2 regions of the Caballeronia sp. LZ029 genome follow, and region 2 is predicted to be linked to the other one. Evidence: riboswitches for the same ligand, from Rfam matches in the RefSeq annotation. Region 2 holds a riboswitch; the other holds the start of a gene.

Region 1 (15,307 bases), 1.8 Mb from region 2:
CCTTCCCTTTGAGCTCGGTCGTCGCCACGCCGGTCGAGATGTTCTGCGGCGAGATCATCTTGCCCATCACGCCGCCCGACGAGTTGGTCGCCGCCATCAGCACCGGATTCAGGTTCAGCTGATTCGCCGCCACCACCTGCAGATTGCCGAAGAGCGCGTTGCCCGACGTGTCGCTGCCGGAGAGGAACACCGCCACCCAGCCGAGGAACGCGGACACGAGCGGGAAGAACGGCCCGACCGACGCCACGCCCAGACCCAGCGTGTAGTTCATGCCCGAGTAGTTCATCAGATACGCAAGGCCGACGATCGTCGCGACCGTCAGAATCGCGATGCGCGTCTGCACCCACGTATCCGCGATCGCCGCGCCGTACTCGCGCGCGGGCAGCTTCACGAGCAGCGCCGTGATGATCGACGCCACCAGGATCGCGGTGCCGGTCGCGAGCGGCTGGAAGTCCCAGATCGCGCCGTACGGCTGGTTATAGAGCGTGATGTAGACGGCCTTGTCGAGACCGGGCCACGGCACCTTGACGTCGCCGATCAGGAAAATCTTGAGCACCGTCCACACGATCACCACCACCGATACGACGATCCACGGCACCCAGCCGTGGCCGCCCGAAAGCGTCGCGCCCGTGTTGCCGAGGCGCTCGACGTTCACGGCGAAGCGCTCGTCGGCGACGGGCTTCCACACGCGCAGGAACGCGATCGTCAGAATCAGCGAGACGAGCGACGAAAGCACGTCGGTCAGCGCATAGCTGATGTAGTTCGACGTCACGAACTGCGTGAGCGCGAACGCGCCGCCGGAGACGAGCAGCACGGGCCACACGCGCAGCATGTTGCGAAAGCCCGCGTAAATGCCGATCACGTAGAACGGCAGGAAGAACGCGAAGAGCGGCAACTGGCGGCCGACCATTTTCGCGAGCGCATCGGTGGGCAGGTGCGTGACCGCGCCGAGCACGGTGATCGGCACGCCGAGCGCGCCGAACGCGACCGGCGCCGTGTTGAAGATCAGCGTGAAGGTGAGCGCTTCGAGCGTCGGGAAACCGAGCAGAATCAGGAGCGAACTCGTGATCGCGATCGGCGTGCCGAAGCCCGAGATTCCTTCGAGCAGCGCGCCGAACGAGAAGCCGATCACGACCAGCACGATGCGCCGGTCGTTCGGGAGGTTATCGACCATCCACAGGCGAAACGCCTCGAAACGCCCCGAGCGTTGCGCGACGTTGTAGAGCAGGATCGCGGCGAAGACGATCCACATGACCGGCCATAGCGCGAACACGGCGCCGGCCGCGACCGAATCGAGCGCGAGCGCGACCGGGAAATGCCAGCCCGCCACGGCGATGACGAGCGCGAGAATCAAGCCCGCGAGCGATGCCTGCCACGCGGGGCGGCGCGCCCAGCCCAGCAGCACGAGCACGAGGATGATCGGCAGCGCGGCGACGATGAACGATGCGAACAGGGAATTGGCGATCGGGGTGAGTAGCTGGTGGAACATCGGGTCTCCTTCTCTCTGTCATGAGCCGAAGCGGCGCGAAGCGAAGCCGCCATGCGCGTGGAGTTCGATGTTAAGCAGAAGCCGGCCGCGGGCTTAAGCAAACGCATAACGCGCACACTAAGAATAGGGCGCGAACGGCCTGCGTCAAGGCGTGAATGCCCGCCCATTGCGGCATCGGCGTGACGGGACGCGCCGCTTGCGGGCGCGTCGTCGATGCGGGAGCGGCGCGGAAGTGGAGAGCGTCAGCCCTTGGCGACCGCGTCCGGCGCGCGTTCGTCATGGCGGACAGATGGCGTCTGGCGGAACACCCACACGGTCAGAAGGCCGAGCGAGGCGAGCATCCACAGCAGGAAAAACATAAAGGCCATCATGTCCGATCCCCCGATACGGAAAGTGCGCCAGCGATGCGCGCGAGGTTTGCTACCTGGGTCGCCGTTGCGACGTGTCGAATAGGGGAGCTATGTAGCCAGAACTGTGCCAATCGTCTGGCGAAATGTGCCGAAGCCTTGTCGGATAAGGCAAGTGTCGCAGCGCACAGTTGCGTAATGTGCGCGTAAGTGCGCGAGCCGATCAGAAAATGTTGCAGCTTTGTTACGCAGGCGTGCGCCGGACGGCTTTTCTGTGTCATCCGGCGCGATCGCGACACGGCGCTCAGTGCCCGTGGCCGCCGCCTCCGCCACCGTGCCAACTGCTGCCGCCACCGTGCCAGCCGCCTCCGCCGCCGTGCCATCCGCCGTTGCCGTGCCATCCGCCGCCGTGCCATCCGTGACCCCAGCAGCAACCGCCGCCGCCCCAATAGCCGAAGCCGATCGAGACCGCCGGATAGCCGTAGCCATATCCATAGCCGTAATACGCGGGATACCCGGCGTACGGATAGTACGGATACGGATAAGGGTACGGATAGGTCTGGTAGTAGTCGGAATAGGGCGAGCCGACGGCGTACTCGTACTGCGGCGGCAGCGTGGCAGGCGAGGTCGCTACAGCCGCTCCCGATGCGGGAACGACGAACTCACGCTGCGCGTAGGTCGCACTCGTGACGGGATAGGGTGGATAAGCCGGATACCCGTAAGGGTAATAGCACCCGCTGAGAAGCAGCCCGGCGGCGAGCGCGGCGGCGGCCGTTTTGGGTCCGGGAATAAAGGCGGAAATCATGATGCTGCTCCTTGCGCTACGGCTTGCCGGACTCTTCTCGATGAAAATCGAACGGTCCGTTAGAAACAGCTTAGACGAACGATGGCGCGCAGGCGTCCGATGTCATGTGACAAAGCATTACCGAAACGCCTTTCTGTAACAAACATGAAACAGCGGATCGGTTCGACGCGGCGAAGCGCAACACTTCGCCGCCGAAAACGGCCACCTCCTTACTTCCCGACCTGATTGCCGATGACGCCGCCGACCGCAGCGCCGCCCAACGTCGAAAGTGCACTGCCGCCGATCACCGCTCCGCCGGCCGCGCCCACGCCTGCGCCGATGGCGGTATCCCGTTGACGCGTGGTCATGTCGCTGCAAGCGGTCAATCCTCCCAGAAACGCGATGACCATTGCAGCGGCGCCGATCTGTTTGATGTTTTTCATGTCGACTCTCCAATTCGATGATGAGATGAATCGGCTCCGGTTCACACGCGGCTACGCGAGCCGCGCAGTGACCGTTTCGGCGTCGGCCAACGGGGGCCGCCATGTTTTTCGCCGGTTCGTTCGTTTTCCCAGCAGGAAAAGTGCCCGAATCGTCAGATTGATCGCTCATCCATACGCGACGAGGCTTTGCGCCCGATTCCAATAAAAAAACGGCCTGCCGCACGCGCTGTGCGACAGGCCGTTGTCAGCCAAAAACAAGCATCAAGTCGGCTGGTAAATCTCCGAGCCCTTCTTGACGAACTCGATCGCCTTCGTCTCCATGCCCTTCGCGAGCGCCTCGTTTTCGCTCAAGCCTTGCTTCGCGGCGAAATCGCGGACGTCCTGCGTGATTTTCATCGAGCAGAAATGCGGGCCGCACATCGAGCAGAAGTGCGCGACCTTGGCCGAATCCTTCGGCAGAGTTTCGTCGTGGAATTCGCGCGCCTTGTCGGGATCGAGGCCGAGGTTGAACTGATCCTCCCAGCGGAATTCGAAGCGCGCTTTCGACAACGCGTTGTCGCGAACCTGCGCGCCCGGATGACCCTTGGCCAGATCCGCCGCGTGCGCCGCCAGCTTGTAGGTGATGATGCCTACCTTGACGTCGTCCTTGTTCGGCAGGCCGAGGTGCTCCTTCGGCGTGACGTAGCAGAGCATCGCGGTGCCGAACCAGCCGATCATCGCCGCACCGATACCCGACGTGATGTGGTCGTATCCCGGCGCGATGTCCGTCGTGAGCGGCCCGAGCGTGTAGAACGGCGCTTCGTCGCACCATTCCAGTTGCAGGTCCATGTTCTCCTTGATGAGCTGCATCGGCACGTGGCCGGGGCCTTCGATCATCACCTGCACGTCGTGCTTCCACGCGATCTGCGTCAGTTCGCCGAGCGTCTTGAGTTCGCCGAGCTGCGCTTCGTCGTTGGCGTCGTAGATGGAGCCGGGGCGCAGGCCATCGCCGAGCGAGAACGAGACATCGTATTGCTTCATGATTTCGCAGATGTCTTCGAAGTGCTCGTAGATGAAGCTTTCCTTGTGATGCGCGAGGCACCACTTCGCCATGATCGAGCCGCCGCGCGACACGATGCCCGTCATGCGGTTGGCGGTCAGCGGCACGTATTGCAGGCGCACGCCCGCGTGAATCGTGAAGTAATCGACGCCCTGTTCCGCCTGCTCGATGAGCGTGTCGCGGAAGATTTCCCACGTCAGGTCTTCGGCCTTGCCGTTGACCTTTTCGAGCGCCTGATAGATCGGCACCGTGCCGATCGGCACCGGCGAATTGCGGATGATCCACTCGCGCGTTTCGTGGATGTGCTTGCCCGTCGAGAGATCCATCACCGTGTCGCCGCCCCAGCGGATCGCCCACGTCATCTTGTCGACTTCCTCGCCGATGGAGGAGGTCACCGCCGAATTGCCGATGTTCGCGTTGATCTTCACGAGGAAGTTGCGGCCGATGATCATCGGCTCGCTTTCCGGGTGATTGATGTTCGCCGGGATGATCGCGCGGCCGCGCGCCACTTCCTCGCGCACGAATTCGGGCGTGATTTCCTTCGCCGCATCCTTGCCGAACGCCGCCGCGCCGAAGGCCTGGCCGGGATGCTGGCGGCCCATCATCGCGGCGAGCTTTTCGCCGTTCGGGCCGCTCTGCTTCAGGCTTTCGAGGTATTCCGCGCGCCGCTGGTTTTCGCGGATCGCGATGTACTCCATCTCGGGCGTGATGATGCCTTGCCGCGCGTAGTGCATCTGCGAGACGTTCTTGCCGGCCAGCGCGCGGCGCGGATGGCGATGCAGGTCGGGAAAGCGCAGTTCGGCCGTCTTCGGATCGGCGGCGCGCTCGCGGCCGAATTCGCTCGACAAGCCATCGAGCTGTTCAGTGTCGCCTCGTGCTTCGATCCATTGCGCGCGCACGGCGGGCAGACCCGCGCGGATGTCGATGTTCGCGTCGGGATCGGTGTACGGGCCCGAGGTGTCGTACACGTACACCGGCGGGTTCTTCTCTGCCCCGAAGCCGTCGGGGGTGTCCGATTGCGTGATTTCGCGCATCGGCACGCGGATGTCGGGCGTCGAGCCGGTCACGTAGACCTTGCGCGAGTTCGGCAGCGGCGCGATGGCGGCGGCATCGACGACGGCATTCTCGGACAGGAACTTCGGGTTGGCATTCATGTGCTGTCTCTCCTGTAGGGATGGTTTATTGCCGAAGCACGACGACGCACACACGAACGCCGTCGAGCTCGGCTGATTCAGGAGCTAAACAGGGAGGAACGAGATGGAAAGGTACGGGTCCGGAAGAAGTGGCCTGATGCTGCAAACCATGGAACCCGAACGCTTCCCTGCGCTGGCATTATCCAGATCAGGTTCAAAGGGTATTTCTCACCCACGCCACACGAAGCGATTTCGTCGATAGAACCGATCGAGATCGCGATGTGCAACGCAGGACCCCCGCGTTAGCAGCCGACACGTTACACCGCGGCGTGGCGTCTTGGCAACCATTCGTAAAGTTGTGCAAACGCGTTCCGTGCTTACTGCATAATGTCGGGCGCCGCGGATTCTCGGGGTTTTCCCGAGGGTCGCGCGGTCTCTCCTCGCGCAATCGCACTTCTTTCGTCCCGTCATGCCGTTCAGTCTGGTAGTCGCCGCAGCGTATTTCCCCGTCCCATTTGCAGTTGTCCGGCGCGCAGCCGTTGCGGAGTAATGCATGTCCGCTTTGCCGCCGCCGCGTCTGCCGTTCAGTTTCCCCGACCGTTTTCCGTTTCGTGCGCCGCGCTCGTTCAAAGGGCAGGTCGCGCTCGCGCTGGCCGTCGTTTATCTCGTGTGGGGCTCGACGTATCTCGGGATTCATTTGTCGCTCGAGTCGTTTCCGCCGCTCATGCTCGGCGGCCTGCGCAATCTGTGCGCGGGCGTCGGGCTGTTCGTGATCGCCGTGCATCGCAAGGCGGTGTGGCCCAGCGCGCGGGAAGTGCGCAATGCGGCGATCGTCGGCACATTGCTGGAGGGTTTGTCGAGCGGGATGATGGCCTACGGCATGCGCACGGTGGGAACCGGCACGGCCGCGGTGATGGTGGCCACCGTGCCGCTCTTCGCGACGATCTTCACCGCGCTCAGCGGGCGCGGCGTCGCCAGGGGTGAATGGTTCGCGGTGGCGCTGGGTCTCATCGGCATCGTGCTCTTGAATCATGGCGATCCTTCTCCGAGTTCGACCGTCGGTACATTGGCGATTCTGTGCGCCGCGATTTTCTGGGCGGGCGGCGCGCATCTGGCGACGCGTCTGCCGCAGCCTTCGGATCTGCTGATGTCGACGGCCTTGCAGATCGGGCTCGGCGGATTGATCGCGACGGCAATCGCGCTGGCGGCGGGCGAGCGGGTGACGCATATGAGCGTCGGCGCGGGATTTTCGTTCGTGTATCTCGTGGTGATTGGGTCGATGGCCGCGTATGTCGCGTATAACTTTCTGATTCGGCATACGAGCACGATCGTCGCGACGAGTTGTCTTTATGTGAATCCGGTTGTCGCGGTGTTGCTGGGCGCGTTGCTGCTCGGAGAAATCATCACGCAATGGACCGTTATCGCGACGGTCGTGATTTTGCTTTCTGTGGGGCTTTCGTTCTGGTTCGATTATCGGCGGCGGGGGGTGGCTTAGCGCCGGTTGTGAACTGACGCGAAACGGCTTTCGCGCCTTAAGCGGCAGAGTGAAACAATCTGTCTTCACACTTGCCCGTGCACCGAGCGGCGGACAAAATCCGCGGCAGAAACGCGTAGTCGCGAAGCCGGCTCGCGGGAACACGGAGCATCGCCATGACCACCCACGTCATCAGTTTCTTCGCGGACGATAGCGCTCGCGCTTCGTTGCAAAATCATCGCCTCTACTGCGAGCGGCAGGGATACACGCACGAATACGTCGATGCGAGCGCAATAGGTTGGCCGCAACTGCGCATGATCATGAAGTATCAGGTGCTCTTGCGAGCGTTGCGCGCCTGCGCGGAAGGCGATCTCGTTCTGCTGCTGACACAGGATTGCTTGCTGAAAGGCGATATTCGCTGCGAAGTGTTGATGGAAGGTCGCGAATCGGACTGGATTGCCGCGCTGGACTCCGACTATGTCATGGCGTCATTCCAGTTGTGGCGCAACACGATCATGTCACGCGCGCTTGCCAGCTATCTTTTCGGTGGTACGAAGCTCTGCTATGAAACGCCGCTGAGCGAATCGGACCTGTTGACGCTGTTGAAGCCGGAACCGTTCGACTGCGAATATAACGGGCACCTCGCTGTCTCGCCGGTCGCTTTGGATACGTCGATGTTCTGGGTCGACGTCCCGGTCCTGGCCTTGGCGCTCGTGGATTTGTCAGTCGCGCCTAGAAACTATCCAGTCTGCACGAAGCTGCGCGATCTGCTCGCGGAGCATATCAACGCGTGCCAGGCAGAAGGGCGGCCTCTCTTCACGTGGCCGCGGCAGAACACGCCTGATCGCGCTGCACGCTATGAAGCGATGAATGCCGATGCGCCCATTGCGCTGACCATGCTGTACACGCCGAACGTCAGCGAGTACGGCGAGATCGCGGAAGCCAACCTGCGGCGTTATTGCGCGCGTCACGGTTATGCCTTGCATGTTTATCGCGACATTCCGGATCAGGCCGGCTGGAATGCAGCGGGCAACTGGTTCAAGCCATGGGTGCTGCGTCATCATCTCGGACAGCATCAATGGGTGTTCTGGATCGATGCGGACGTGCTCGTCGTCGATCAGAAGAAGCCGTTGGAACCAATGTTGCAGAACGCCGATCGGGTGTTGGCGGCGGATATCAGCTGGCATTTCAACTCGGGTGTCATGGGATTTCGTAACACGCGGGAGAATGCTCGGTTGCTGGAAGAAGTCGCGCAGACGGTGAGCGAAATGTCGGACAAGTCGACTGTGTACGCGAACGGCGGTGACCAGGACATCTTCATCAAGGTCATGGAGCGTCATGGAAAAGCCACCTATGACGAACTGATCGACTGCACAACGCTAAACACGCCTTATCAGCTTCAAACGCGCAATACCTTCATGGTGCACTACATGGGTATGCAGCCGGCCTTTCGCACGCTTGCGATGCGTCATGGCGAGCAGCTCAGTCGGGAACTCGACGCGAGCGGCGTCTAAACTGCGGGCGCGGCAAGGCGAGCGTGGTCGACGAGGGGCAGGAGGGGCTCGACTGCCCCCGAAGCTCAGGCGGGTTATTCAACTACGACGACCGCCAGGCACCCCGTTCCAGTTCCGCGACCACGCGTGCCAATACCTCGTTCCAGTCGCCGCGTTCTTTCTGGTTGAAGATGCGCATGTTCGGGTACCACGGCGTATCCTCACGATCGCGCATCCAGCGCCAGCAACCCTGATACCGATTGAGCAGCCATACGCGCTTGCCCATTGCGCCGGCGAGATGCGCTATGGATGTGTCCACACAGATCACGAGATCCAGCGATGCGACGAGCGCGGCAGTATCGGCGAAATCGTTCATCTCGTTCATCCAGTCGACGATATGCACGCGCTGCCGGCGTTGCAATCTCTTCTCGTCGTTCGCTGGCTTCTGCAAACTGATCCAGAGCGCATGAGGCCAGGCGATGAGCGCGTCGATCATCTCGACCGGCATGCTTCGTCTCGCATCCACTTCCGGCACCAGCCCGCCGCCGGCCCACGCAAGACCGATACGCGGCCGCGCCGGGTTGTGCAGGCCGGCGAGCCGTTTCGACCAGCGCTGCGCTGCGCGCGGTTCCGCGTGCAAGTAAGGAATCGCGGCCGGGATGGAGTCTGCATCCGTGTCGAACGCCATCGGCAGTGACAGCAGCGGGCTGTACATGTCCCACTGTCGCAAGTCAACGCGCGTCGCATCGAGGTACACGAACTTCGATGACGTCGAACCGAAAGCGCGGCTCAACAGGCGTCGAAGAGGTTCGGGGCCGGCGAAGCCCACCTGAGAGAAACGCTCCATCGCCATCGGGATATATCGGCAGAAGTGAAGCGTGTCACCCAGCCCCTGCTCGTGCAGTATCAGCAGACGATCCCGATCCGCTCGCGTGCTTTCGCCTTTCCATTGAGGCATCGGCAGATTCGGCGGATTGACGTTCCTGTTGCCGCTCTCATCCTGAAACGTGGACCACCGATGTTCGAAGTGCGGCCACGCGTCCCTGTACCGACCCAGCGTGAGCAACGCATGACCGAGGTTGCCCTGAGCCTCCGGATTCGCCGGCTGGATCGACAAAGCGCGATGGAGTTGCTCGACTGCCGCGTCGAGGTGGCCCAGCGACTTCAACGATGCGCCGAGATTGCTGTGCGCCTGAAAATGACGAGGGCTGAAATCGATCACCTCGCGATATACCTCAGCCGCTTCGGCAAAGCGCAAATCCAATTGCAACGCGCGACCGAGGTTATAGAGCACGACGCTCTTATCGATATCCGGGTGCCCTTGCATTGCGATGTCGAGTGCGGTTCGCGCGCTTTCGGCGGCGCGGGCAAATGCGCCCAGGTGCGTCTGAATCACGCTGAGCGAATTGAGGAAAACCGGATTCGGCGAACGCTCGATTGCTTTCAGAACCCAGCGTTGCGCGTCTTTTGGATCGTCGAGTGCAAGCGCGGCGATGCCACGCAAATGGAGCGCTTCCGCGTTATCCGATTCGATGCTCAGACATCGTTCACTCCAGAACACAGCGCCTTGCCATTGGCCAGCGTTATAGCATTCGGCCGCCTGCTTATACATCGACTGAAAATCATCCTGCATCCCTGAAACGACTCCGAATGTTTTACGAACCGCGTCACCGATTCTATCGATCGGTTTCGATTTGCCGCTTCTCCAGATTGGAAAATTGAGTGTTTCCATCGGGAGATTTGCAGGCGTGTCAGCGTGCCGAGTTCGCCGCTTGTACTCATCCCGAAGCAATCCTCTAACGAAAGCAAAGCCTTATCCCACAAGGCTTCGAGGCTCATCCAAGCGCTCAAGCACCGATCAGGGGCACGTCGATTGCTCCATGCGAACGCCCGTTCCGCCGAGTCTTCGAAACCAAACTTCGTTGCAAGCGGACAGGGAAGGTCAACAAGGGAGAGTCCCAGGCCGGGCATCACGCACACGCGCCACGGACTCGAATAGAAAAGAACCAGACAAAAAGGTGGAACCATGAAGCTCATCCGCACCGCTGCCGCGCTCGCCGCCGTCGCCGCTTTGCTCTCCGCTTGCGGCGGAAGCTCCGACGATGTCGGCAAGGAAATCGGCGTCACGCCGGCGCAGGTCCATTTCATCCACGCGATTCCGAGCGGCCCGAACGTCGACTTTTACGACAACGCCAAGATCCTGCAACCGAATCTCGCCTACAAGGCGGTGACCAACTTCGCGAACATCGATACGGGCCAGCACAGCTTCTCGTACGCAGCCGTCAACACGACGACACAACTCGCCACCGACACGAGCATCTCGAACGCCGCGAAAGGGCACGAGTACACGGTGATCGCGCTGCCGGATGCGGGCTTCCTGCCGTCGATCGCGGTCATCGACGATCCGTTCGACAAGGGCTTGCTGTCGAGCAGCGCGCGCGTGCGCGCGTTCAACGCGTCGACGAACGCGCCGAACCTCGATATCTATCTCGTCGCGCCGGGGACGAACATCGCGAGCGTCAGTCCGACGATGGCGGGCGTCGCCTACAAGAACGCCGTGCCCGCGACGACGCAGGATTCCATCTATGTCTCGGGCGGCACGTACCAGTTGATCGCGACGCTGCCGGGCACGAAGACGCCGGTCTACACATCGGCCTCGTTCACGCTCGTCAACAACGCGGACTGGCTCGTGACGACGCTGCCTTCGGGCAATGCGGTCTCGCAACTCGTGCCGGAGAAGATCCGTATGCTGGTCGCGCAGGGCGGCAACACGCAACAACCGGCGCTGGAATTGCCCGACACGCAATAAAGACGAGCGCCTGAAGCAACGAAACCCGGCCGCGCAGCATCGGCCGGGTTTTTTTTGCATTTCGCGAGCGCCGCAGCGACGCAAAAAAAATCCCGCCACGCGAACGTGGCGGGAAGACAGGGTCCTACATCAACGCTATGGAACGCCTGAGCGCGTGCGCCGCAACGATGCGGCGCCCCTCGCCCGTTACTTGTGCTCCTCGGCGGAATTCGAAATGGCCTGACCGCCCTTCGAAATGTCCTGGCCAGCGCCCGAGACGGTGTTGCAGCCCGCGAGAGCCGCCGTGCCTGCAATCAGCAGTAGAGCGATGAGTCGAGTCATGTTTATTCCCCTTGGAGTTGAAATGCGTGACTGGAATCGGGTTCGCGCATCATTGTCTGGTGACGGACCTCTTCGACGCCCCGCATACCGGTGTGAACAATCATAAAAAAATCGGTCGGTCTCAGGCTGTAGGCACGGCTGCGATTTTGCTGTCGGCGGCGTCTGCATTCGATGTCGGCATCGTCCTACGCGGAAGGCGCGACGACGGGTGCATCCACGCTGCGCTCACGCGGCATCGACACGCTGATCGACGTGCCATGTGGCGACGCGCGTTCGATCTCGAAGCGCCCGCCGCGCGCCGAGACGCGCTGGCGCATGCCGACGAGCCCATGCGTCTGCGTGCGCTTGAGATCCTGCGGCCGGATGCCGATGCCGTCATCGATGATCGAGAGCGACACGTTCTCTTCATCGACGTCGAGCGTCACGCGGATGCGGCTCGCGTGCGCGTACTTCGCCGCGTTGGTCAGCGTCTCCTGCGCGACGCGAAAGAGCGCGATTTCGATCGCCTCGCCGAGCTTCACGTCGTCGCCCGGCAGATCGAACTCGACGCTCCAGCCGTTGCGTTGCGCGGCTTCGTCGGCAAGCGAGCGCAGCGCGGTCACGAGGCCGAAGCTCGCGAGCACGGTCGGCCGCATGTCCTCGATGATGCGTCGCTTCAATGCGATGCCCTGATCCAGATTGCCGAGCGCGCGCGCGAGTTTTTCGGCCATCGCGGGTTCCGTGTTCTTGAGCTTGCCGCGCACCCACGCGACATCCATCTTGCTCGCGGTCAGGATCGAGCCGAGCTCGTCGTGCAGTTCGCGCGCAAGCTCCGTCTTTTCGTTTTCGCTGACCGATTGCAAGTGCCAGGCGAGCGCTTCGAGCTGGCGCGTGCGCGCGAACACGAGTTGATCGAGCTCTTCCTGTTGCGTGATGAGCGCCTTCTGCACGCGCGCCTGCTTGTCGAGCTGGATGCCCAGATTGCGAAAGAGCAGGATGAACAACACGATATTGAGCGCGCACAGTGCGCCGACACAGAGCGTCGAGATACGCTGATCCGCGCGGCTCGCGTCGAGCGCATGCTGCGCGCGTTGTTCCTCGTTCAGTCGCAGGAGCGAGAGCGCCGCGTCGAGCGTCGCGCTCGTGTCGGGCGGCGGCGCGAGGATGCGGTCGCGTGCGGCTGGGTCGGCGGGCGGGTCGGCGAAGCGCACCGTGCCTTGCGCGATTTCATCGTCGGCGGCGGCGCGGATCTGCGCGAAGCTCGCGAGCGCGGTGTCGTCGCCGATACGGCGGTAGTACGCATCGAGCCACGCCAGCGTGCGCCGCACGCGCTCCGCCGTCTCCCTGAAGTGCGCCGGAAACGCGCCATCCGCCTTCAGCGCGTAGCCGCGCTCGTCGGCGGTGAGCGTGGCGAGATCGGCGGCGAGCGTCGAAAGCTGCGCGGTCGCGCCCTTCGCTTCGAGCGCGGTTTCATATTCCGACGCGATGCGCATCCGTCCCGATTCCAGAATGATCAACCCGCCCACGGTGATGACGATCGCGACCGTCATCGCGACCGCCCAGCTATAGCGGCGCATCCAGTCGTTGAACCGCGCCGCGCGGCGCGCGATGCCGGCCGGCGCGGGCGGCGTGGACGCTTTCGGCATGGCGGGCTCGTCGGCTGCGAAGAGGGGCGGGTCGTCGGGCAGGATCGCGGCTCGCGGTACGTGGCTCATGGTGTCGGTGGTTCGGCGTTTCACTTCGGCAGCCGGTTTGAAAGCGAGTGTCGGTGGATTCCCACAGCAAAAAAGGAGCCTGCCCGAATGCGCCGCGCGGCGGGCATCGCTAGCATGGTTCCGTCATTCATTCTTTACGGGGAACGATCATGCTGAAGTGGGCCTTGTTTTTCGCGATCGTGGCCGTGATCGCCGGGGTGCTGGGCTTTACGGGCGTCGCTGCGGGCGCCGCGGCCATCGCCAAGTTCCTGTTCGTGCTCTTCCTGATCCTGTGCGTCGTGTTCCTGGTGCTGGGCTTCGTCGTCACGAAAAAAGCCGTCGATTAGCGGCGCTTGCGTCGACTCGCCGGACCGTTCTCAACCACTTAGGAAGGAGCTCACATGCTTCACTACGCCGCTGTCTTCTTCGTCATCGCCATCATCGCCGCCGTGTTCGGCTTCACGGGCATCGCGGCCGGCGCGGCGGAAATCGCGAAGATTCTTTTCTTCATTTTTCTGGTCGTGTTCGTGGTCACCTTGCTGCTTGGCGTGTTCCGTACATGACGCCCGCATCACGGCGAGAGCCATGAGCCATCAAGCCGCGCGCGGGACTTACGACCGTCGCGCGGCTTTTTCGAGGGGCAGGCATGACACATGCATCGGAACCTCTGATTGGATAGCAGGGTTCTATGCACGCCGCATCTGCAAGAACCTGCTCCAGCGAACAGTCATCTCATCCCGTACAGAGGAGCGAACCAAATGTCCAAATCGTCTGCTGTAAAAGCCGAGTCGAATCAGTCCTCGGGCGCTTTTGTTCTCGATGTCGAAAAAATTCGCGCCGATGCGCGTCAGCACATGGACGAAGGCGCAGTGACCGAGGGCTACGGCGCCGACCGCGAGACGGTCCTGAAGCTGCTCAACGACTCGCTCGCCACCGAAATCGTCTGCACGCTGCGCTACAAGCGTCATTACTTCATGGCGAAGGGCATTCACTCGGAAGCCGTCGCGCAGGAGTTCCTGGAGCACGCAAACGAGGAACAGGAGCACGCCGATACGCTCGCCGAGCGCATCGTGCAACTGGGCGGCGCGCCGAATTTCGCGCCCGACGGCCTCTCGTCGCGCTCGCATTCCGAGTACAACGAAGGCAAGGATCTGATCGACATGATCCGCGAGAATCTGATCGCCGAGCGCATCGCGATCGATACGTACCGCGAGATCATCCGATATCTCGGCGACAAGGACGTCACGACGCGCCGCATCTTTGAGGACATTCTGGCCGTCGAGGAAGAACACGCCGACGATATGGCGGATCTGCTGGAAGGCCGTAACGGCTAAGGGCGACGCGGCTCCGATACGCTGCGGGCGTATCGGGCCGCATGCATGAAATGACCGATCAACTACTACAAGAGCGTCCGGCAGCGCGGACGACGCGAATGATTCGAGTCTTGATAGCCGACGACCACGCGATCGTGCGCAGCGGATTCAGGCAGTTCGTCGTGGACGAGCCCGACATGGAAGTCGCGGGCGAGGCCGCAACTGGCGACGAAGCCATCGCGCTCGTGCGCGCGCAGGCGTTCGATGTCGTGCTGCTCGATATCGCGATGCCGGACAAGAACGGCGTCGACACCTTGCGCGTGATCAAGCAGATCCGTCCGGAGCAGGGCGTGCTGATGCTCTCGGGTTTTCCGGAGAGTCAGTACGCGATCAACCTGCTGAAGGCGGGTGCGAACGGCTATCTGAACAAGGACGCCGCGCCCGAGGAGATCGTGCGCGCGATCCGCACCGTGGCGCGCGGGCATCGGTATCTGTCCGAGTTCATCGCGGATGCGCTCGCCGATAAGCTCGACAAGCCCGCCGCCGAACGGCCTCACGAACTGCTGTCGGAGCGCGAGTTCCAGATCTTCTGCAAGCTCGCGGGCGGACGGATTCCGACGGAAATCGCGCAGGAACTGCATCTTTCGGTGAAGACGGTGAGCACGTATCGCGCGCGCGTGCTCGAAAAAATGCGGCTTTCCAATAACGCCGATCTCACGTATTACGCGATCAAGAATGGCCTGATCGAATAGCGGCGCATGGTTTGAAATCCGCGAGCACTGCCGGAGGGCGCCCGACGTGGGCAATCACATCACCACTGACGACCGAAGCGGGCAGCCGGGCGCGCGGCGCACGCCGCTCGCGGTGCTGTTGATCGAGGACTCGCCGCTGATCCGCCGCAGCCTGACCGAGGCGATCGATGCGCTCGGGCCGTGGCGCGTGAGCGCGTTCGCCGATGCGCCGGACGATGCGATCGCGTTGCTGTCGGC
Region 2 (15,307 bases):
CGGCGGCTCTCAGGCCGCCTCGTTCATTCGGGCCGGCTCGATGTCAGCCGACGTTTTTCATCCGGTATTCCGCACTGCGCGCGTGCGCCTGCAGGCCTTCGCCGTACGCCAGTTCCGCCGCGATCTCGCCGAGCGTCTGGGCGCCGTCCGCGCTCACTTCGATCACGCTCGAACGCTTCATGAAATCGTACACGCCGAGCGGCGACGAAAAGCGCGCGGTGCGCGACGTCGGCAACACGTGGTTCGGACCGGCGCAGTAGTCGCCGAGACTTTCGCTCGTGTAGCGGCCGAGGAACATCGCGCCGGCATTGTGAATCTGCGCGGCCCACTGATGCGGATCGAGCGCGGAAATTTCGAGATGCTCCGGCGCGATCTCGTTCGCGATCGCGCACGCTTCGGCCATGTCCTTAACCTTGATGAGCGCGCCGCGATCTTCGAGCGAACGCTGAATGACGTCGCGGCGCGGCATCGACGGAAGCAGTTCGACGATCGCATCCTCGACACGCTGGATGAAGTTGTCGTCCGGGCACAGCAGGATGGATTGCGCGAGCTCGTCGTGCTCGGCTTGCGAGAAGAGGTCCATCGCGACCCAGCGGGGATCGGTGGTGGCGTCGCAGATGACGAGAATCTCGGACGGCCCCGCGATCATGTCGATGCCGACCGTTCCGAACACGCGACGCTTCGCCGACGCGACATACGCGTTGCCCGGACCGCAGATCTTGTCCACCGCGGGCACGCTCTCCGTGCCGTACGCGAGCGCGCCTACCGCCTGCGCGCCACCGATCGTGAACACGCGATCCACGCCGCCGAGCAGCGCCGCCGCGAGCACGAGCGGATTTTTCACCCCGTCGGGCGTCGGCACGACCATGACGATTTCCTTCACGCCCGCGACGCGCGCCGGAATCGCGTTCATCAGCACCGACGACGGATACGCCGCCTTGCCGCCCGGAACATAGATGCCCGCGCGATCGAGCGGCATGACTTTCTGGCCGAGCACGGTGCCGTCGGCTTCGGTGTATTGCCAGCTATGGCTGCCGCACTCGATGCGCTGCTTCTCGTGATAGCCGCGCACGCGCGCTGCCGCCGCTTCCAGCGCCGCGCGGCGCTTCGGCTCGAGACCTTCGAGCGCGGCTTCCATTTCGGACAGCGGCAATTCGAGCGCCGCGACGCTATCCGCCTTGAGACGATCGAACTTGTTGGTGTATTCGAGCACGGCGTCATCGCCGCGCGCCTTCACATCCGCGAGAATCTGCGCGACCGAGCGCTCGATTGCCTCATCCTCGCTCGCTTCGAATGCGAGAACCGCACGCAACGCCTTGTGAAAACCATCGGTGCGTGAATCGAGTTTGCGAATCTTGATAGACATGCTGGTTTTCCGTTTTGCTGGTGGCGCGCCGCGGCGTGCGGCTCGCCTAATTTCCTATTGCGGCCGTGGCGCGCTCGAACGCGTCGAGGTACGGCTTGAGCGCCGCGCGCTTCAGCTTGAGCGCCGCCTGGTTCACGACGAGGCGCGATGAAATCTGCATGATCTCTTCGACTTCGACGAGATTGTTCGCTCGCAGCGTGCCGCCCGAGCTGACCAGATCGACGATCGCATCCGCGAGCCCGACGAGCGGCGCGAGTTCCATCGAACCGTACAGCTTGATCAGATCGACGTGCACGCCCTTCGCCGCGAAATGCTGACGCGCGGTTTCGGTGTACTTCGTCGCGACGCGCAGACGCGCGCCCTGGCGCACCGCGCTCGCATAATCGAAGCCCGCCTTCACGGCCACCGACATCCGGCAACGCGCGATGTCCAGATCGACCGGCTGATACAGGCCACTGCCGCCGTGCTCGATCAGCACGTCCTTGCCTGCGACGCCAAAGTCCGCCGCGCCGTATTCGACGTAGGTCGGCACATCGGTCGCGCGCACGATGATCACGCGCAGGTTCGGGTTCGTGGTCGGCAGGATCAGCTTGCGCGAGCTCTCCGGATCTTCTGCCACCTGCACGCCGGCGGCGGCGAGCAACGGCAGCGTTTCCTCGAAGATACGCCCTTTGGACAGCGCGAGCGTGAGGGGCGCGCTCGGCTCCACCGACGACGACGTCTGCGGCAGCGAGCTCATTGCTCGCTCCCGCTGCCCTTGATGCGGCGCACGTTCGCGCCGACTGCCGTCAGCTTCGATTCCATGCGGTCGTAGCCGCGATCCAGATGGTAGATGCGGTCGATCAGCGTTTCGCCATCCGCGCACATCGCCGCGATCACGAGACTCGCGGACGCGCGCAGATCGGTTGCCATGACCTTTGCGCCGGAAAGTTTCTCGACGCCGCTGATGAGCGCCGTGTTGCCGTCGATCGTGATGTGCGCGCCGAGACGGTTCAGCTCCTGCACGTGCATGAAGCGATTCTCGAAGATCGTCTCGACCACTTGCGACGTACCGTTCGCGATTGTGTTGAGCGCCATGAACTGCGCCTGCATGTCGGTCGGGAACGCGGGATATTCGGACGTGCGGATATTCACCGCGCCAGCGCGCTTGTCCATGCGCACGCGCATCCAGTCGTCGCCTTCTTCGATGCTGACGCCGGCTTCGCGCAGCTTGGCCGTCACGGCGTCGAGCAGATGCGAGCTCACGCGACGCAGCGTGACATCGCCGCCGGCCGCCGCGACCGCGCACAGGAACGTGCCGGCCTCGATGCGATCCGGCACGACGTCATGCTTTGCGCCGTGCAGCTTGTCGACGCCCTGAATCACCAGACGATCGGTGCCGATGCCGTCGATCTTCGCGCCCATCTTCACGAGCAGATGCGCGAGGTCGCTCACTTCGGGTTCGCGCGCCGCGTTCTCGATGACCGTCTCGCCTTCGGCCAGCACCGCCGCCATCAGCAGGTTTTCTGTGCCGGTGACGGTGATCATGTCGGTGATGATGCGCGCGCCCTTCAGACGCTTCGCGCGCGCTTCGATGAAACCGTGCTCGATATTGATCTCGGCGCCCATCGCCTGCAGGCCCTTGATGTGCTGATCGACCGGACGCGCGCCGATCGCGCAGCCGCCGGGCAGCGACACCTTCGCCTCGCCGAAGCGCGCGACGAGCGGTCCGAGCACGAGAATCGAAGCGCGCATCGTCTTGACCATTTCGTACGGCGCGATCAGCTTGTCGACCTTCGATGCATTGAGGCTCACGCGGCCGTCGCCGGACACTTCGGACTGCACGCCCATCTGGCGCAGCAGCTTGACCATCGTGCGCACGTCCTGAAGATTCGGCACGTTCGACAGATGGACGTCGTCGGCGGTGAGAAGACTTGCGCAAAGAATGGGCAAAGCCGCGTTCTTCGCGCCCGATACGGTGATTTCGCCAGAGAGCTTCGCGCCCCCCGTGATGACCAATTTATCCATTGCTTGTCCTTCGACCGAGCTTCCTGCTGCGGAGCCGTTTTCAGCGCCGCGGTTATCTTGAATGAATCGCACTCTTACTGCCTTTGTCTGCCGGTGATGCCGGTGTTACGTGAATTGAGTCGTGTGACCTGATTGGCTTCGCCGGGTGGACTCAGGCCGATTTCCACTCGTCGGGGGTGAGGGTCTTCATGCTCAGCGCATGAATTTCCTCGCGCATGCGCTCGCCGAGCGCCGCATAAACCAGTTGATGACGCGCGATCAGCCGCTTGCCGACGAACGCATCGCTCACGATGGTCGCGAAAAAGTGCTGGCCGTCGCCTTCCACTTCGAGATGCTGGCAGGACAAGCCGCCAGCGATGTAGTCCTTCACTTGCTCCGGAGTCGGCAACATGGAAGTCTCCTTGAATTAGTGACGCAGCTTGTAGCCGCTCGCGAGCAATCGCACGGCGATCAGCGCCAGCACGGCCAGAAATCCGCCGACGATGCCGAGACTCACCAGCGGATTCACGTCGGACAGGCCGAAGAAGCCGTAACGAAAGCCGTCGATCATGTAGAAGAACGGATTCAGATGCGACACCGCGCGCCACAGGGGCGGCAGCGTATGTGTCGAGTAGAACACGCCGGAAAGAAACGTGAGCGGCATGATCAGGAAGTTCTGGAACGCGGCCAGCTGATCGAACTTGTCGGCCCAGATGCCCGCGATCAGACCCAGCGTGCCGAGAATGCCCGAACCGAGGATCGCGAACGCAATGATGTAGAACGGCGCGGAAAAAGACATCGGGATGAACCATATCGTCACGATGAACACGCCGAAGCCTACGCACAGCCCACGCACGACCGACGCCAGCACGTACGCAAAGAACATTTCCCAATGCGCGATCGGCGGCAGCAGCACGAATACGAGATTGCCGGTGATCTTCGACTGGATCAGCGACGACGAACTGTTCGCGAACGCGTTCTGCAGCACGCTCATCATCACGAGGCCGGGCACGAGGAAGCTCGTGTAGCCGACGCCCGGATACACCTGCACGTGCCCCGACAGCGCGTGACCGAAGATGGTCAGATACAGCAGCGCCGTGACGACCGGCGCGAGCACGGTCTGAAACGAAACCTTCCAGAAGCGCAGCAACTCCTTGTAGAACAACGTCTGGAAACCGCTCATGAAAGCCCCTCGACCACTTCCGGCTCGTTCATCACCTGCACGAACACGTCTTCCAGATCGGCCTTGCGCACGTCGATTTCATCGAACGTGCAGCCTGCCGCGCGGCATTTCGCGAGAATCGGCTCGACGTCGTCGTAGCTCGCGAGGCGCAGCAGATGCTGCGCGCCCGACACCGCGTGCGGATCGACTTCGAGCGCGCGCAAGTCGGCGGGCAACGCACCGTTCGACAGACGCAGATACAACTGCATGCCCGAGAAACGCTGCAACAGCGTGCTCGTGCGCTCCAGCGCGACGACTTCACCGCGACGAAGCATCGCGAGCCGGTGACACAGCGATTCGGCTTCTTCGAGATAGTGCGTCGTCAGCACGATCGTGTGACCTTCGCGATTCAGGCGCGAGATGAACTTCCAGAGCGTCTGACGCAATTCGACATCGACGCCGGCGGTGGGCTCATCGAGCACGATCACGGGCGGACGATGCACCAGCGCCTGCGCGACGAGCACGCGGCGCTTCATCCCGCCCGACAGCGCGCGCGTGTTGACGTCGGCTTTCTCGGTGAGATCGAGATTGGCCATGACTTCGTCGATCCAGTCGTCGTTGTTGCGCAAGCCGAAGTAGCCCGACTGGATCCGGAGCGACTCGCGCACGGTGAAGAACGGATCGAACACGAGTTCCTGCGGCACGACGCCGAGTGCGCGCCGCGCCGCCCGGAAGTCGCTGACGACATCGTGGCCGCGCACGGAGATCGTGCCGCTATCGGCGCGCGCCAGGCCGGCCAGAATGCTGATCAACGTGGTTTTGCCCGCGCCGTTGGGGCCGAGCAAGCCGAAGAACTCGCCCTCTTCCACCGTGAGGCTCACGCCTTTAAGCGCCTGGAGATCCTTGTAGCGCTTCCTGACGTTTCGGATTTCTATGGCTGACATGTAGACAGTGCGCGCGCCGCGCACGGCCGCGCCTCAAATGTGCGGATTTTCGCTTGACGGACCCGGACTCGGACCAAAAAGGGCCGGGTTGAGGCCCGAAAAAAACGTTTGATTATAGGGCAAAGCGGCTGGGGCCGACTTCGGAGCGATCCTGATTGCGGCAGCGAAGCGCGCTGCCGCGTTCTGCATGAGGTGTCAGAACAGGATCAATGTCGGAACGAGAGAAGCGTATCGACGCCGTAGGCTCGCGCGAGACTGACGAGCCCGGAAGGAAGATTGACGACATCCAGTGCGGCGCCGCGCGCGGACGCGGCGCGCTGCCATGCGAGCAGCACGGCGAGCGCGGATGAGTCGAACTGCGTGAGCGGCGCGCAATCGACTTCGGTCGCGCCTGCTGCGATACGCGACAGACCCGAGTCGAGCGCGGCTTTCGCGCTCTCGTGGGTCAAGGTCGCGGCCGTCTGGAAACGACCGCCCGTGGCTTGCGTGCTCACGATGCCTTGCCGCTCGCGAGTTGCTGGTTACGCTGCGTCAGGAACTGCAGCAGACCGCCTACGCCATTCTGCGAGATCTGCTCGTTGAACTGCTGCTGATACGCCTGGATCAGCCATGCGCCGAGCACGTTGATGTCGTACACGCGCCAGCCTTGGGCCGTCTTGTACAGGCGATAGTCGAGTTCGACCGGCGAGCCGTTGTTCATCACGACCGAGCGGACCACGACGTCGGTGTCGTCCGGATTCGCGCGGAACGGCTTGTACTGAACCGTCTGGTTGCGCACCTGGGCAAGCGCGCCCGAGTACGTACGGATCAGCAGCATCTTGAACTGCTCGACGATCTGCTTTTGCTGCTCCGGCGTCGCCGAGTTCCAGTTGCGGCCCATCACGAGGCGCGTCGTGCGCGTGAAATCCGTGTACGGCAGGATCTTCTGATTGACGAGCTCGGTGATCTTGGCGATATCGCCCGACTGAATCTTCGGATCGGACTTGATCTCGTCGAGGACCTGTTGCGTCACCGTCTTGATCAGCACGTCAGGCGAACTCGAATCGACGCTCTGCGCCGACGCCGCGCCGCAAAGCGCCATGAACATCGCGAAGATGGGAAGAAGGAGAAGTTTTTTCATCACAGACCCTGCAAAAGTAGAGGCTTCGGTTTGAGCGCGCCGCCTGAATCGAGTTCAGGCGGTGCAGCATCCAAAGCGTAAGAAATGTCGTTAGATATGTTACCGCGCGTTAGCGAAAAGCCGCTCACCGCAAGCGGAATGAAGGAAAACCGGACGGCGGGACATACTGGTTGCCCGGCACCGTATTGCTCGGTCCGCTCGCCGGAGCAGGCGCAGCGGCCGTGCCCGAAGCCGGAGCCGGAGCCGCTGTGGCCGATGCGCCCGCCGCGGGAGCCGCGCCCTCGTCGCCGTAATTTGGCAGCGGCGCTTCGCCGTAATCCGGCATGTTGCTGTCGCCGCCGGAGATCAGGTACTGACGGCGTTGCAAGTACGCGTTACGCACGAACGAGTACTTGTCGAGAGCGGCATCGGCGAGTACGTCGGTGGCGCCGAGCAAATTCGCGCGCACGTTGATGAGATTCACGCCATAGAGCGCCCAGCTCACCGAATCCGGACTCACATAGGTGAGCGGATTGCCAAAATAATCGACGACCAGACCCGCCGAATCCCGCACGGTGCTCGGCCCGAGCAACGGCAGCACGACATACGGGCCGGCCGGCACGCCATAGTGCCCGAGCGTCAGGCCGAAATCGCCCGAGTGCTTGGGCAGCTTGGCGATGGTCGCGACGTCGAACAGGCCGCCGACGCCGAACAGCGTGTTGATCGCGACGCGCATGATGTCCGACACGCCATCCGCAATCTTCAACTGCAGCAGATTGTTCGCGGCGATGTAGACGTCACCGATATTCGAGAAGAAGTTGGTCACGCTGTTGCGCACCGGCTCTGGCACGGCCCACACGTAACCCTTCGCCACCGGCTTCAACGCGTACTGATCGACGGTATCGTTGATCGTGAACATCGTCCGGTTGTAGCTCTCGAGCGGGTCCCCTTTGGTTGGTGTCGTCACCGTCGTGCAGCCGGCGAGCGCGATCGCGCCCGTCACGATGATTGCGCGCCGCATCCCCATCGCCTGCATGCTGTTCTCCTTATTGAGCCGGAGCCGAGGCGGCATTCGCCCCGGCCGCGCCCGATGCGCCCATCGCGCTCGCCGCGCCCGGGAAAGCCGGTGCGGGCGCAGGCGCTGCCGGCGCTGCCGATGATTTCGAGGCGCCGGAATCCGCCGCCTTGTTGTAGAGGAACTGGCCGATCAGGTTTTCGAGGACCACGGCCGATTGCGTCATCGTGATGGTGTCGCCGTTCTTCAGCATTTGATCGTCGCCGCCCGGCTCCAGGCCGATGTACTGCTCACCGAGCAGACCCGACGTCAGGATCTTCGCGGACGAATCCTTCGGAAACTGGTACTGCTTGTCGATATCGATCGTGACGACAGCCTGGTACGTGTTCGAGTCGAAGCCGATGCCGCCCACGCGCCCGACTGTCACGCCCGCGCTCTTGACCGGCGCACGCGCCTTGAGCCCGCCGATGTTGTCGAACTTGAGTTTCACCTCGTAGGTTTGCTGGAACGACAGCGAGCTCATGTTGCCCGCCTTCAGCGCAAGAAAGAGCAGCGCCACGAAACCGAGCACCACGAAGAGGCCGACCCAAAAGTCGAGAGCAGTCTTTTTCATCGTCTTCCCAAAGAGAATCTTTTCGCAGATGGCGCGTGATGGTCTGTGCCCTTCACAACGCCCGCGCCTTGCCCGGCGCCTGCGCCTGGTCCATTAGCTGAACATCAATGCGGTCAGCAGGAAATCGAGCCCGAGTACGGCGAGCGACGCGTACACGACGGTCTTGGTCGTCGCTCGCGACACGCCTTCCGGCGTCGGCTTTGCCTCGTAGCCCTGGAACAACGCGATGAACGTCACCGCGAAGCCGAACACGATGCTCTTGATGACGCCATTGCCGACATCGCGCCACACATCCACGCCGCCCTGCATCTGCGACCAGAACGCGCCCGGATCGACGCCGATCAGGATCACGCCGACGACGTAGCCCCCGATGATGCCGACCGCGCTGAAAATGGCCGCCAGCACCGGCATGGCGACGATGCCCGCCCACATGCGCGGCGCGACGACCACCTTGAGCGGGTCGACCGCCATCATTTCCATCGCGGTGAGTTGCTCGCCCGCCTTCATCAGCCCGATTTCGGCGGTGAGCGACGTGCCCGCGCGCCCCGCGAACAACAGCGCCGTGACGACCGGCCCGAGCTCGCGCACGAGCGACAGCGCGACAAGCAGACCGAGCGCCTGTTCCGAGCCGTAGCGGCTCAGCGTGTAATAACCCTGCAAGCCAAGCACGAAGCCGACGAACAATCCCGACACCGCGATGATCACGAGCGAATAATTGCCGACGAAGTGGATCTGTTTCGTGACGAGCCGCGGGCGCCGCAACAGCGAAAAGAATTCGAGCACGAGGCGCAGGAACATGCGCGTCGCGTAGCCCGCGGTGCCGAAACCGTCGAGCACCCAGCGTCCGAGCGCGCTGATCATGCCTGCCCTCCGATGCCGAAATCCGCGGCGAGCGGCGTGCTCGCGTAGTGGAACTTGAACGGGCCGTCCGGCGTGCCGTCGATGAACTGCCGCACGGTCGGGTCCTGCGACGCGCGCAGCTCCGCCGGCGTGCCTTCGGCGTGGATGCCGCCGTTCGCGATGAAATACACGTAGTCGGCGATGGCGAACGATTCCGGCACGTCGTGCGTGACGAGAATGGAGGTTGCGCCGAGCGCGTCGTTGATCGTGCGGATGAGTTGCGCCGTGATGCCGAGTGAGATGGGATCGAGGCCGGCGAACGGTTCGTCGTACATCATGAGCTGGGGATCGAGCGCGATGGCACGGGCGAGCGCCACACGGCGCGCCATGCCGCCCGAAATTTCCGACGGCGCGAGATCGCGCGCGCCGCGCAGACCGACGGCGTTCAGCTTCATCAGCACGAGATCGCGGATCAGCGCTTCCGGCAGATCGGTGTGTTCGCGCAGCGGAAACGCCACGTTCTCGAACACGGTCTGGTCAGTGAACAGCGCGCCGAACTGAAACAGCATGCCCATCTTGCGGCGCAACGCGTACAAACCGTCGCGCGTCTGCGTGCCGACGTCCTGTCCGTCGAACATGACCTGACCGCGGCTCGCCTTCACGAGGCCGCCGACCAGGCGCAAGGTCGTGGTTTTGCCGCAGCCTGAGCCGCCCATGACCGCGACCACCTGCCCACGCGTGAAACGCATGTTCAGGTTCGACAGTACGAGCCGGTCGCCGTAGCCGAAATCGACGTCGCGTAGCTCCAGCAGAGTCTCGGAAGAAGCAGGCACTGGGTAAGAGATTCCGTAGACGCAAAACGCCGAATTATAGGGCCTGCGCGCAATCGGTGCTTTGCCTAGGTCTGCGTCCCTTCGTTTTTGGGATTTTTCACCATTGACTTGCAAACATTTGTTGCAGCAGCGAGACTGCGGCCGCCGTGTCTGCCGCTTCGGTGACCGCGCGCACGACCGCAGCGCTGCCGACGCGTGTCGCGAGGACGTCCGGCATCACCTTGGCGTCGATTCCGCCGATTGCCACGAGCGGCACGCGTCCCGACAGAAGCTGCACGTAGCGCGTGAGCCGTGCGAGCCCTTGCGGCTTGGTCGGCATGACTTTCGTGGTGGTCGGGAAAACGGCGCCGAGCGCGAGATAGCTCGGCTTGAAATGCAGCGCGCGCAGCATCTCGTAATAGCCGTGCGTCGAGAGTCCGAGTCGCACACCGGCCTTCGCGATCGCGTTCAGATCGGCGGTCTGCACGTCTTCCTGGCCGAGATGCACGCCGTACGCGCCCGCCGCGATCGCCTCGCGCCAATGATCGTTGATGAAAAGCTGCGCGTCATGCCGACGCCCTGCCTCGACCGAGCGCGCGATTTCGTTGCGCAAATCGGCGGCGTCGGTCGATTTGCGGCGCAACTGCGCGGTGCACACGCCGAGGTCCAGCACGCGTTCCACCCAATCCGCGCTCGGCAGCACCGGATACAGGCCGAGGCGATCGGGACACGCCGGGAAGCCGCCCTCGGGAGCCAGCGGCAAATCGGCGACGCGCGGGAAAGTTGTGAAATCGACAGGCCACGCGTCGGCCTTGTTTTCGTCGCCCGTACGCCAGGCGAGCGCGAGCGTGAGCGCGTCGTGCGGTTCGAAATTGCAATCGAGGAAGGCGGCGAGCGCGGCCAGCCAATCATCGGACCAATCGCCTTCGAGTGCGAATCGTTCGTCGCCACGCAGCAGCGTCACGCGGCCGTCGCGCGCGTCGAGCACCGCCGCGCCGCTTGCCAGGAGCCGCTCGCTGTCCGCGTCGTGCGACTCGGCCGCAACGATCAGATCGCCGGCCTTCGGCGATTCCGGCGCGGTCAGGCAGATACGCCAGCGCGTTTCGGCCGCGGGCCATTCGCCCAGACGGGCGCGAATCCGCTCGGCGACTTCGATCAGCTCGTCGGCCGGCGGCCAGAAAACTTCGCGATTCAGCAAGCTCATGCCGCGCCTCCGTCCTGATGCCAGAACGGCATGCCGACGACCGGCGTGCTCGCCTGCGCGCTGTCGCGCTCGGCCATCGGTCCAGCGAGAAATGCGGTGCGCCCCGCCTCGACGCCCAGCGCAAAGGCCCGCGCCATCTGCGGCGGGAAAGTCGCCTGCGATACGGCCGTATTGAGCAGCACGCCGTCGAAGCCCCATTCCATCACCTGGCAGGCGTGCGACGGCACACCGAGACCGGCATCGACGATCAGCGGCACGTCCGGCAGCCGCTCGCGCAGCGTGCGCAGCCCGTACGGATTGGTTACGCCCTTGCCGGTGCCTATCGGCGCGCCCCACGGCATCAGCGCTTCACAGCCGACATCGAGCAGACGTCTGCCGATCACGAGGTCTTCGGTGCAATACGGCAGCACCTTGAAGCCTTCGCGGATCAGCTTCGCGGACGCTTCCACGAGGCCGATCGGATCGGGCTGCAGCGTGTAGTCGTCGCCGATCAGTTCCAGTTTGATCCACGGCGTTTCGAAGACTTCGCGCGCCATATGGGCGGTGGTCAGCACTTCATCGACGCTCTGACATCCGGCCGTGTTGGGGAGCAGCGCGACGCCGTGGCGCTTCAGCACATCGAAAAAACCGGCCTCGCCCGTTTCCGACTGGCGGCGCAGCGCGACCGTGACCATGCCGGGCCGGGCGGCATCGATGGAGTCGGACAGCGACTGCAGCGACGGATAACGCGAAGTGCCGAGCAGCACGCGGCTCGGAAAGGTCTCGCCGTAGAGCGTGAGAACGTCGGCGGTGGATATGGTCATGATTCGATCCTTCGGTTCGGAATTCAGCCGCCCGCGACGGGCGACACGACGTCGAGCTTGTCGCCCGCGGCGAGCGTTTTCGTGGCGTGCTCGCCGCGCCCGACGAACTGGCCGTTCAACGCAACCGCGAACGGCGGCTTCGCGCCGAACGCGGCGAGCGCTTCGGTAACGGTGGCGGTGTCGGGCAAATCGAAGACGCGCTGATTGATGTGGATGTTCATCTCGTTTGTCTCTTTCTCAATGCGAAAGCGCGGGCGCGACCGAGAACTCGCCGTGCAGCAGCTCGGGCCAGCGCGCGGTGCCGCGGAAATCGGAGAAGGTGTCGGCATCGGCGACGTCGCCTGAAGCGAGCGCTTCGGCCAGATGGCTCGCGGCATCCGCGACTTCCGGCGCGATCATGAAACCGTGCCGGTACAGGCCGTTCACGCGCAAGGTCCGCGCCCCGTCCCAGACGATGGCCGGCCGATGATCCGGCAAGGTCGGCCGGCAATGCGAATTCAGTTCGAGGATGCGCGCCTCGCCGAAGCCCGGATGCACGGCGAAAGCCGCGCTCAGCAGTTCGAGCGCCGAGCGCACGCTGACCGGCGACATGTCTTCGCCTTCCACTTCCGTCGCGCCGATCACGTACAAATCGTTCTCCTTCGGCGCGATATAGAGCGGATAGCGCGGATGCAGCAGCCGCACCGGCCGCGAAAGCCCAATGCCCGGCGCATGCACGCGCGCGACCTCGCCGCGGATGCCGCGCAGCGCGGGCCACGCGGGCTTTCCGCCCAAACCGCGGCAATCGATGATCCAGCGGGCGTCGGGCATTGCGTCGACCGGCGTGTTCCAGTGCGTGCGCACGCCGCGCGCAGCGAGGCCGGCCGCGAGCGCGCTCAGGGCCTGACGGTTATCCAGCTGGCCTTCGTTCGGCAGCAGCCAGCCCTGTGCGAAGCGCGTTCCGAGCGCGGGCTCGGCCTGCGCGACCTGCGCGCCCGCGAGCTTGACGAAACCGCCATCGAGCAGATCGGGAGGCGAATTGGCGCGCAGACGGCGCTCGAAAAGCGGCGCCTCGGCGCGATCCGCACCGTGCCACACGACGAGCGTGCCGTTGCGCTGAAAGAAGACCGGCTCGGGCAATTGCTCGATGAGATGCGGCCAGCGCGCAAGCGACGCCGCGCCGAGGCCGACCACGAGCGGCTCCGCGCTCGCCGCTTCCGCGAGCGGCGCGAGCATCGCGGCGGCGACCCACGCAGCCGATTGCGTGCCCGCCGCATCGCCGCGTTCGTAGAGCGCGACGTCATGGCCCGCGCCCGCGAGTTGCCAGGCGACGAGCCGCCCGACGAGCCCGCCGCCGACGACGGCGAAGTCCTGCCGGCGCGGCGCGCCCTGTTCGATCCTGTTCAATTCGATGTCTCCAAAGGGCGTGACGCTGCACTGGAAACGAGGAAACGGAGTACGCGTTCTCGACCGTGCTGGCGCGGCGCCACATCACAAGGACGAAATCAGCGGAGAGACCGGCTCGGCATCGGATGAAACGCGCCGGGCGGAAGAGAAATACTGGAAGAGACTGGAGGAATGGCGCGGGATTCGCGCGTTCTCCGGAAACTTCCCTCGCCGGTATTACCCGGATCGGGTGCAAAGGGTCTCTCTCAGCCTCGCCGCGCTGCCGACCGTTCCGGCCGCCGATGCACGCGAAGCACCCCTGTTTCGTCGAGGATCATTAAAACATGAAAGGCGAAGCCGCTGCAAACCGGGATTGCCCGCCTTTTATCGCGCGCGTCGGCACTCTGGCACAATGCCGCGAACATGGTTCGCCGGCCGATCGCACGAAATTAAGCGAGCGTTAAGAGAATCCCGGAACAATTTACGGGGCCGGAAAACGCCGCGCGCGGCCCGGCCGCGGACGTCACAATCGGGCGCCACGGGGCGCATCAGCAGGAAGCTCATGACCAACACTCGTACCCAAAGCACGCAACAGAAGGCCGACGAAGTCTCGGCCTGGAGCCTCATCAAGCCCTACTGGGTCTCGGAGGAGCGCGGTTTCGCGTGGGGCCTGCTCGTCGCGATCATCGCGATCAACATGACGGTCGTGTGGATCAATGTCCGGCTCAACAGCTGGAACGCCGACTTCTACAACGCGCTGCAGAACAAGAACGTCAAGGACTTCCCGCATCTGCTGCTGATCTTCACGGGCCTCGCGTTCGCGTACATCCTGCTCGCGGTGTACGGGCGCTATCTGCGGCAGATGCTCGCGTTCCGCTGGCGGCAGTGGCTCACCAACCGGTTTCTGGAGCAATGGCTCGGCGACAAGGCGTTCTACCGCATCGAGCGCGATCGTCTCGCCGACAACCCCGACCAGCGTATTTCCGACGACCTCCAGTCCTTCGCCACCACCACGCTTTCGCTGTCGCTCGACCTGCTTTCGACGCTCGTCACGCTCGTCACCTTCATCACGATTCTCTGGACCATCGCGGGCGCGCTCACGTTCTCGCTCGGCGGCACGCCGATCACGATTCCGGGCTACATGGTGTGGGCCGCCGCGCTCTACGCGATTCTCGGCTCGCTGATCATCCAGAAGGTCGGCCATCCGCTCGTGTCGATCAATTATCAGCAGCAGAAAGTGGAAGCGGATTTTCGCTTCGGGCTGATTCGCGTGCGCGAGAACGCCGAGCAGATCGCGTTCTACGACGGCATCTCCACCGAGACCGCCAACGCAAAGACCATCTTCCAGCGCATTCGCGACAACTGGTGGCTCATCATGAAGTACACGAAGCGCATGACCTTCGTGCTGAGCTTCTACGGGCAGATCGCGATCATCTTTCCGATCATGGTCGCCGCGCCGCGCTACTTCGCGGGCGCGTTTTCGTTTGGCGTGCTGATGCAGATTTCATCGGCGTTCGGCACGGTCAGCGATTCGTTTTCATGGTTCATCAATAGTTATTCGACGTTGGTCGAATGGCGCGCTACCGTCAACCGTCTGCGCGAATTCAAACGCGTGATGCGCTCGACCCATATCCGCGAGGAAACGTCGCCGGCGACGGAACACGGCGGCATCAACCTGCATTACACGAGCACGCCTTCGCTCACGACGAACGGCCTCATGCTCGCGCTGCCCAACGGCACGCCGCTCTCGCGCGTGGCGAACGTGTCGATCGAGCCGGGCTCGCGCTGGCTCGTCGTCGGGCCGTCGGGATCGGGCAAAAGCACATTGATGCGCGCGCTGGCCGGCTTGTGGCCGTTCGGCGACGGCACCATCGACGCGCCCGTCGACGCAAAGATGATGTTCATCCCGCAAATGAGCTATCTGCCGATCGGGACGCTGCGCGCGGCGCTGTCGTATCCGTCGCCCGGCGGCACGTTCAGCGATGACGAATCGCGCGAAGCGCTGCGTCTGTGCAATCCCGAAGCGTATGCGGACCGGCTGGAGGAAAGCGCGCACTGGGCGCGGAGTCTGTCGCCGGGCGAGCAACAGCGTCTTGCC

What was found. Region 2 has a riboswitch for thiamine pyrophosphate ahead of QCE73_RS13080 (FAD-dependent oxidoreductase). Riboswitches for the same ligand answer to the same signal wherever they lie in the genome.
Region 1: linked by a shared signal. The riboswitch ahead of thiC (phosphomethylpyrimidine synthase ThiC) and the one ahead of QCE73_RS13080 (FAD-dependent oxidoreductase) in region 2 are both predicted to bind thiamine pyrophosphate.

What each region holds. Positions count from the first base shown of each region.
Region 1 is NZ_JARUXO010000001.1:1,008,971-1,024,277, forward strand. Features, by position in the region: gene QCE73_RS04670 (L-lactate permease) at 1-1,489, opposite strand, end outside; gene QCE73_RS04675 (hypothetical protein) at 1,732-1,860, opposite strand; gene QCE73_RS04680 (hypothetical protein) at 2,141-2,641, opposite strand; gene QCE73_RS04685 (glycine zipper 2TM domain-containing protein) at 2,851-3,030, opposite strand; gene thiC (phosphomethylpyrimidine synthase ThiC) at 3,325-5,256, opposite strand; TPP riboswitch at 5,403-5,544, opposite strand; gene QCE73_RS04695 (EamA family transporter) at 5,789-6,730, shown strand; gene QCE73_RS04700 (hypothetical protein) at 6,886-8,223, shown strand; gene QCE73_RS04705 (tetratricopeptide repeat-containing glycosyltransferase family protein) at 8,306-9,835, opposite strand; gene QCE73_RS04710 (DUF4397 domain-containing protein) at 10,229-11,011, shown strand; gene QCE73_RS04715 (entericidin A/B family lipoprotein) at 11,198-11,332, opposite strand; gene QCE73_RS04720 (sensor histidine kinase) at 11,518-12,957, opposite strand; gene QCE73_RS04725 (DUF1328 domain-containing protein) at 13,176-13,352, shown strand; gene QCE73_RS04730 (DUF1328 family protein) at 13,407-13,568, shown strand; gene QCE73_RS04735 (bacterioferritin) at 13,764-14,339, shown strand; gene QCE73_RS04740 (response regulator transcription factor) at 14,438-15,070, shown strand; gene QCE73_RS04745 (response regulator) at 15,117-15,307, shown strand, end outside.
Region 2 is NZ_JARUXO010000001.1:2,769,168-2,784,474, forward strand. Features, by position in the region: gene hisD (histidinol dehydrogenase) at 44-1,366, opposite strand; gene hisG (ATP phosphoribosyltransferase) at 1,413-2,105, opposite strand; gene murA (UDP-N-acetylglucosamine 1-carboxyvinyltransferase) at 2,102-3,373, opposite strand; gene QCE73_RS13020 (BolA family protein) at 3,525-3,764, opposite strand; gene QCE73_RS13025 (ABC transporter permease) at 3,780-4,535, opposite strand; gene QCE73_RS13030 (ABC transporter ATP-binding protein) at 4,532-5,458, opposite strand; gene QCE73_RS13035 (lipid asymmetry maintenance protein MlaB) at 5,665-5,952, opposite strand; gene QCE73_RS13040 (phospholipid-binding protein MlaC) at 5,949-6,578, opposite strand; gene QCE73_RS13045 (VacJ family lipoprotein) at 6,703-7,593, opposite strand; gene mlaD (outer membrane lipid asymmetry maintenance protein MlaD) at 7,604-8,185, opposite strand; gene mlaE (lipid asymmetry maintenance ABC transporter permease subunit MlaE) at 8,279-9,046, opposite strand; gene QCE73_RS13060 (ABC transporter ATP-binding protein) at 9,043-9,858, opposite strand; gene thiE (thiamine phosphate synthase) at 9,956-11,041, opposite strand; gene QCE73_RS13070 (thiazole synthase) at 11,038-11,844, opposite strand; gene thiS (sulfur carrier protein ThiS) at 11,868-12,065, opposite strand; gene QCE73_RS13080 (FAD-dependent oxidoreductase) at 12,082-13,230, opposite strand; TPP riboswitch at 13,416-13,540, opposite strand; gene QCE73_RS13085 (ABC transporter ATP-binding protein/permease) at 13,772-15,307, shown strand, end outside.